DNA from 2 places in the Cerasibacillus sp. genome. Region 1 is predicted to be linked to the other one. Evidence: a T-box and tRNA genes for the amino acid it is inferred to sense, from the RefSeq annotation. Region 1 holds a T-box; the other holds one or more tRNA genes.

Evidence for each region. A T-box is a leader RNA that pairs with one kind of tRNA and senses whether it is charged. The one in region 1 lies ahead of thrS (threonine--tRNA ligase), so its partner is inferred to be a tRNA-Thr.
Region 2: it has a tRNA-Thr gene. The T-box ahead of thrS (threonine--tRNA ligase) is inferred to sense a tRNA for this amino acid. The anticodon was not compared.

The regions. Positions count from the first base shown of each region.
Region 1 is NZ_DATBTY010000040.1:43,187-47,430, forward strand. It holds gene VIG73_RS07505 (replication initiation and membrane attachment family protein) at 1-225, shown strand, start outside; gene dnaI (primosomal protein DnaI) at 246-1,172, shown strand; gene ytxC (sporulation protein YtxC) at 1,300-2,118, shown strand; T-box leader at 2,164-2,393, shown strand; gene thrS (threonine--tRNA ligase) at 2,452-4,244, shown strand, end outside.
Region 2 is NZ_DATBTY010000058.1:23,161-27,404, forward strand. It holds gene VIG73_RS09495 (HAMP domain-containing sensor histidine kinase) at 1-937, shown strand, start outside; gene VIG73_RS15740 (hypothetical protein) at 1,157-1,453, shown strand; tRNA gene VIG73_RS09500 (tRNA-Thr) at 2,519-2,594, shown strand; gene VIG73_RS09505 (MerR family transcriptional regulator) at 2,791-3,555, shown strand; gene VIG73_RS09510 (hypothetical protein) at 3,562-4,209, shown strand.

The sequences.
Region 1 (4,244 bases):
GCTAAAAAACAACAAAACCAATTTGAAAAACGCCGTACGAACCAACCCACTCAATCGTATTATAAACAGCAAAAGTCGGCAGATGTCATACCTGACTGGTTTAAGAAAAGACAAAAAAACCAAGAAACAAAACAGCCGTCGACTGGACCTGTTATCGATGTTCAAAAGGAAAAAGAAAAAATGGCAGCCTTTATTAAACAGCATGCCATGAATCAACATAAATAAAACAAGCAAGGGGGGAGACCATGGAACCTGTCCAAGCAACTTTAAAAAAATGGCTGAAAACGAATAAAAATTTCAAAGAACTTTACTCAAAGCTTAAACAAGACGTGTTAAATGACTCAGACATTGAGGCATTTTTAATCAATCATCCTGAGTTGACATCTAACGATATCGAGAGAAATTTGATGAAATTATATGAATATCGTAGTCAGTCTAAGAACTGTCGAAACTGTCGTTCTCTCAATGGATGTCGTAACATGATACAAGGCTATTCGCCTGTATTAGAAGTAGTAGAACGTGACATTCATCTTTCTTATAAAAAATGTCAGTACCGAATAAATGATGAACGGGATCGCGAGAAGACAGAGCTCATTCAAAGTCTTTATATGCCAAAAGACATATTACAAGCTTCAATTCAAGACATTGACAATGATTCAGAACGTGGACAAGCTGTTTTAGAATTACATCGGTTTATTAGGCAGGTGAAAGATGGTGTTCCTGAGAAAGGAATCTATTTCCATGGACCATTTGGGGTGGGCAAAACGTATTTCCTTGGTGCTTTAGCCAATTCGTTAAAGGATTTTAATATCTCCTCCACGCTTATTTATATGCCAGAACTTGTACGTGAAATGCGTGCATCATTAAAAGATGACTCAGTAAATAAAAAAATAGACATTTTTAAAAAAGCGGATGTTCTTATGCTTGACGACATCGGAGCAGAAATGCAATCAGCCTGGTTTCGTGATGAAATACTCGGTTCAATCTTACAATTTCGCATGATGGAAAAACGACCCGTCTTCTTCACATCAAATTATAGTTTAGACCAATTAGAGAAAATGCTTGCGACAACAAGAAGTGGTGTAGAAACCGTCAAGGCAGGACGAATTATTGAGCGAATTAAACAAGTGAGTCATGAAGTCCCTGTATATGGAAGAAATCGTCGGGAATAGATAGCGTCTGAGAATTTCTCAGGCGTTTTTATTTTTTTAAAAAACATTTCTTTTCAAGAAGAAGTACATTTTTTCCTTTGCTTATCCATATAATGTAACAGTTTGGATAATGGTGAGGGTGATGGGTTTGTTAGAGATTTATTTTAGAACGAATAAAGAAGTAACTTGTTTTTGTGATGTGGTATATCAAATAACGAATGAAATTCATGTGCAATGGGAAACGCATAAAGATTGGGGGAATCGATTATATGTGCGTGTGTTAACAGCTGATATGAAAACGGCTATCGCAAAAGCGCTTGCTGATGTTTTTATGACGTATCATTTAACCGATTTTATTGAAAAAATTTTACGTGACAAGTATTATTACACAAACGGCGAAGAATTAAAACGTATTAGCCATCTTTCAGAGACGATGTTATTAGAAGATCAAATATTATTGAAAGATAAGTGTTTAAACGATTGGTTACAGGCCATTTTTTTTGAGCGGATTCTTGAAGATACAGCCATTCATTTTCAATCCATTATACAATTTCGCTTAACTGATTTAAAAAATGCACTCACACAGATTGTAGGTCTTGCAATAGATGATTATAAACGTGAGGAAGAGCATCAAGCTTTTATACATATGTTACGTGAATATATGAATCGAAAAAAATCAGACCATGATTGTATTCACGTCGTACAGGGGGATAATTTCTCATTTTTTGATCCGGATGGAGAACGTTTAACGTCAAAGAAGTTAATGCAAATTATGAAGCAGGAACCTTTATATATTGTTGGCCTGGACGGAAAAGAAATGAATTTAGCACCTTTGATTGCGATTGCGCCAAATAAAATATACATCTATGGTGAAGACCCCTCTGAACCTAAAACAATGACTGTGATTAATGTGTTTCAAGAAAAGGTGATGTTTTTACCATTATCGGAATTTCCTTTCTCAATATAGTTGCAATTTTAATGATAACCCGCTATAATATTAAATAATTATATTCTATCGGTAAGGATAAGGACATGATTATTTGCTTAATAACAGCTCAGAGATAGAAGTCATCGGCTGAGAACTTCTACTGTTAGGCAATTGATTACCACCTTTGAACCCTGTATATGAAATAACAGTAATATACAGCGCTTGATCCACGTTAAGGAAAATGGAGTCGTTGTGAGCGTCATGTTCATGACGAGAACTAGGGTGGAACCACGATTTGCACACTCGTCCCTTTTATTTAGTAGGGATGGGTGTTTTTTATTTGTTTTTAAATATGAAAAGGAGTGTTTAAAGATGGCAGAAATTGAAATTGTGTTTCCAGATGGAAATAAAAAGGTGTTTCCTAAAGGAACGACAGGTGAAGATATCGCTGGAAGCATTTCACCAGGACTTAAGAAGCAAGCATTAGCTGTTAGAGTTGATGATCAATTGTTCGATTTAAGACGGGAACTTCCGCATGGTGGTCCGATTCAAATCATCACGTATAGAGATCAGGAAGGAATCGAGATTATGCGCCATTCAACAGCGCATTTAATGGCACATGCGATTAAACGACTGTATAAAGATGTCAACTTTGGTGTTGGTCCTGTTATTGAAGAAGGATTCTACTATGATATGGACCTTGATGTGTCGATTACACCAGAAGATTTACCTAAAATAGAAAAAGAAATGCAACGCATAATTGATCAAAATATTGAAATTAAACGGATTGAAGTATCTCGTGAAGAGGCGATTCAAAAGTTTAAAGACTTAAATGATCCACTGAAAGTTGAATTGATTCAAGATATTCCAGAAGGTGAAACGATCACCCTTTATGAACAAGATGATTTTGTTGATTTATGTCGTGGTGTGCATGTCCCGTCAACTGGAAAAATTAAAGTTTTTAAATTATTAACGATTTCTGGTGCGTATTGGCGTGGCGATAGCAACAATAAACAATTACAACGTATCTATGGAACGGCTTTTGAAAAGAAAAGTCAACTAACAGAGCATTTACGTATTTTAGAAGAACGTAAAGAACGTGATCACCGTAAGCTCGGTAAAGAGTTAGGTATCTTTACTGTTTCTCAAAAAGTTGGGCAAGGTTTACCCCTTTGGTTACCGAAAGGCGCAACTGTACGCCGGATTATTGAGCGTTATATTGTTGACTTAGAAGAAAGACTTGGTTATAACCATGTCTATACACCTGTACTTGGTAGTGTGGAGTTGTATAAAACAAGCGGTCATTTAGATCACTACCAGGACGATATGTTCCCATCGATGAAAATGGATAATGAAGAACTAATCTTACGTCCGATGAACTGTCCACATCATATGATGGTTTATAAAAATCAGTTGTATAGTTATCGTAACTTACCAGTTCGTATTGCAGAATTAGGAACGATGCACCGTTATGAAATGTCGGGTGCTTTAGCTGGCTTACAACGTGTTCGCGGAATGACATTAAATGATGCACATATCTTCGCTCGTCCTGATCAAGTGAAAGAAGAATTTAAACGAGTTGTTACACTCATTAAACATGTATATCAAGATTTTGGTATCGATGATTATTATTTCCGACTTTCATATCGTGATCCAGAAGATAAAGAGAAATATATCGATAATGATGAGATGTGGGAATACGCACAAGCAGCCCTTAAAGAAACAATGGAAGAGATGGATCTAGATTATGTAGAAGCTGAAGGAGAAGCGGCTTTCTATGGTCCGAAATTAGACGTACAAGTAAAAACAGCACTCGGTAAGGATGAAACATTGTCTACCGTTCAACTCGATTATCAAGCTGCAGAGAAATTTGATTTAACTTATATCGGAGAAGATGGTAAAGAACATCGTCCAGTTGTCATTCACCGTGGTGTTGTCTCAACGATGGAACGTTTTGTTGCTTTCTTACTTGAAGAATATAAAGGTGCTTTTCCAGTATGGCTTGCACCTGTACAAGTAAAAGTTATTCCAGTTTCTTTATCTGCTCATTTAGATTATGCGAAAGATGTGAGTGAACGTTTACGCTTCCAAGGTATTCGTGTTGAAGTTGATGAACGCGATGAAAAAATTGGCTATAAGATTCGCGAAGCCCAAACAGAGAAAGT
Region 2 (4,244 bases), on a different contig from region 1:
GGATTTTGTAAAAAGTTTATTTGATGGCAGAAGATATGCAAAGTATCCACTAACTAAGAATCTTCATCAAAGGCAATTAGCTTTCATCGTAGGTAGCGGAATTTTCGTATTATTAACCGTAATGTTAATATACACTCCATTAGTAATATTACCACCGTTGCTTGAGCTTGTACTGATATATTGGTATGTGAAATATAATAATAAGACATATGATGAGATCAATAAAGGCATTAATGAGAGTTTAGAGGAACAAATGAAATTAGAAAGAATGAAAATAGAATTAATAACCAATGTATCCCATGATTTGAAGACTCCTTTAACCTCAATCATAAGCTATGTAGATTTATTGTCCAAGGAAACAGATCTTTCAGATGCTGCAAAGGATTACGTTAAAATTCTTGATGAAAAATCAGAAAGATTAAAGAATATTGTTTCTGATTTATTTGATTTAGCAAAGAGTAATAGTGGTGATATTAATTTAAATTTAGAAACGATTGATATGAGAATGTTGGTTGAACAAACGTTACTAGATATGGCGGATAGTATTGAAGATTTAGGTCAAATAAAGATGAAGTTTCCAGATACTCCTATAGAAATAGTGTCAGATGGCAATAAACTCTATAGAGTAATTCAAAACGTGCTTGATAATGCATTTAAATATTCATTAAAAGGAACGAGAATATTTATAGAAGTAGAAGAAAAGAATGGAATGGGAATAGTGGTAATAAAAAACACTTCTTCGTATGAAATAGATTTTACAGTAGACGAGATACTTCAGAGATTTAACAGAGGAGATAAAGCAAGAACGGCAGATGGAAGTGGTCTAGGGTTATCTATCGCAGAAAGCTTTACACATGTGAGTGGAGGTATATTTAAAGTCGATATAGATGGGGATATGTTTAAAGTTGTTATCAGTTTTCCCTTGGCAAGGAAATGATATTTACTTTAGGAAGATATATTGTAAGTATCATTGCTTCAAAGCCAGGCGCTCCGTTTACTCCAGGTACAATAAGTTCCCCATCTAAAACGGTTCTATTTGGTATGTCTAAGCGGGCTTTAACAAAAACAGAAGGGAGCAATAAAGAAAAGAGAAAAAAGTAAAGTAATAATACTTTCAAGATAACCGGCAAAATTCGAAGGTGATTTTGCCGGTTATCTGTGTGTACCATGTAGTTTAAGGGACGATTCAAAAGCAGAAAGAGTCAACGTCAAATTCAATTGTGTGTATACGATATTTATTTATTGTGCTGGTGAAAAGATTGCGTCCTTACCACTCATCGAACGTAAGGAAATAATGAATCAGTTGGATTTCAAATCGGAGCGGATTGTAAACGTTCAATGGATCGAAGAGGTTGAGGTACCTTATTTCTACTTGGTGGAGGAGAGAGACCTGGAAGGAATTGTCCTGAAGCAGAAGAATTCTAAGTATCGGATAAATAAACGCTCCGATTAATGGTTAAAGATAATTAATTATTATTTTTGCTCTTTTAAGTTGTGAGTTACCCCCTTTAAGGCTCTTGCACTAACCGTTTGGTGTTACATCACCAGGCGGTTTTTATTAATGGGATCAAAAAATAAGATTGTTAACCGAATGCTTAAATAATAATAAATGTTAGAGGAAGGTAGGAAGACATGTTCATCCAATACGAGTGTAAACCACTGGAGACACCTATATTAAATATATGGTATTTCGTGCCTTTAAAATACGATGGAGAAGTTGAGATTAGAAGAAAAGTACATGTTAACCGATAGAGGAAAACGAAATTATTGTTAGGGTATAATCTGATTATTCCGTTTTCGCAATCTGACTTTAATATAGGTCACGAAAAATGAAATAGTAAGCAATCGCAAATTTTATTGAACATAATCATTATTTTAATTTCAAAGATCTGGATGGAAACATATTATTAGATATGCAAAAAATAATTTTAAGCTAACGGGTGCAATCAGGAAGGAAGTATTAGCACCCTTTCTTGTTAGTGCATAAATACAAGGATAATAAACTTAGGGTTTAATAAAGTGGAATTGATTAAAATGTAGTTGTTCGAAACTAACCTAAAGTTTGGAGGAAAACTTCCTGTGACTATTATACGACAACCAAGTTTATTAAGCATACAGGAGCTAAACGATATGGAATCTATTCAAAATTATTGTTTTTACAATAGATATGATGCAATTTATTATGAAGTTAGCAAAAAGCCTCATTTTGGTGTACCGACAGAATTAAATTAAGTCGTGGAGTCAATCAATGTGGTTAGATGTTAATAATTGCTTGTTACTTTATCCCAATCAAGATTCTTTGTTTGACAAGGTTTTATTAGTTTTAGTTTTAATGATGATGAAATAATAATAATTTCAGATAGTTTAGGGGAAGATACAAAGGTTTTTTTAATATAAATGAAACTATGAACATACGCATGAATAAGAGTCAGCGACAATATATGAAATGGTATCGGAAGCATATATAGAGAAATTCAAGTAAATTTAATTTCAATAGATGAATACCTTCCACAAGCAAGCTGGCGCAGCACAACTGGCATAGTGTACTTCACTTGTAATAAAAGGGGACGGAGGTTCAAATCCTCTCGCCAGCGTTAATATGTTAAATAATCGCTATTTCTGTTTATGTCAGGAATAGCGTTTTTTTAACCCAATAAATTACTACGCTTTAAGCTCTAACTCAATATTGAGCGTTACTTTTCTAAAAGAATAAATAATACCTTGAAAGTGACGTAACGTTATTTTGTATACTTGAATTGAATTAATCATTATAAAACGGTGGTGTAAATCGTGATATCTATAAAAGATGTTTCGAAACAAACAGGTGTATCAGTGAGGACACTACGTTACTATGACGAAATAGATTTATTATCTCCTGCTGGGAAAACGGATGGTGGACATCGACTTTATGGTGAAACAGAATTAAAAAAACTCCAACAAATCCTATTTTTGAAAACGTTAGGCTTTCAATTAAAAGAAATAAAGGACATCTTATCAGATGATGGTAATTGGAATTGGGCAAAGGGGTTAGAAAATCAATTAAAGTACATTCAACAAGAAAAGGAAAGAATGATAAAGATTGAACAAACATTAAAAGGTTTAATGAATAGCTTAACAATTGACGGGTCGATTGACTTGCTTTATATCAATCAGTTAATCCAGTTATACCAACAAAACGCTGAGAAAAGAGAAATCTATCGGCATCGTTATTTTGATTCACAAGAAAGGGAATTACTTCATCTTCTGCCAAATATGAATCGTGATGACCCGGATTCATTAGAGTGGATTTCTTTAATCGCACAATTGAAGAAACATATGGGTCAAGGCATTAAGGCACCTGAAGTTCAACGCGTTGTTAAACGAATAGATGAAAAGTCGATCGAAACATTTGGTTATAACGATGCATTTTTTGAAAAGTTTTGGGCGATAAGAAAATCACCAGAAAAATCTAAAGAAATTGGTCTCTATCCTATCGAACAGGAACTATTGGATTTCTTTGAGCAGGCTTGGGAAGTGTATCAAAATGAACAATTTGATGGGGAGAAAGAAGGTTGATCATTAATGGCTTTTATTCTCGATTTTCAATGGGAAATATTCATTACGATAGAGATTCTATTATTGGTATCTCTACTACTATTTGGTTTTGTTAGATATTTTCTTAGTAAGAAAAGACTAAGTATGTTATTTATTATTGCTTTTCTGGTGCTATTAATGTTAGAGGCTTTATTAGCTTTGGTGCTTTATCGTATGACAGGGGAGATCTCGACTTTTCAAATTGTCATAGCGGTCTTTGTACTGTACGCGTGTACATTTGGTATTTTTGATTTTTTAAAGCTAGATCGTTGGATGAGAAGAAAGATAGGTACATGGCGTGGTGTAGAACTCTTAACAGAAAAAGACTATGACGTGATAGCCAGAAATAAAAATCCAAAATATATAGCGAAAAAATACCGCTGGTCATCGACAGTACATTTAGTCGTATTTCTAGTTGTACAGAGCATTTTTTGGATGTACGGAACGAAAGATATAGAGGAAATGTTCAGTTATATACGAGATTTATCATGGATTGAGACAGGTCGCTTTGAAGATTCTCCTTACCCTAATGAGACCATTTATTCTATCGGCATGTTGTGGGGTTTGATTTTTATCATTGATTTCATTTGGTCATGGTCATATACAATTTTTCCATCAAAAACAAATGGAAAATAATTTGCCGAGTCATTAAACCATATCCGGTTGTCTAA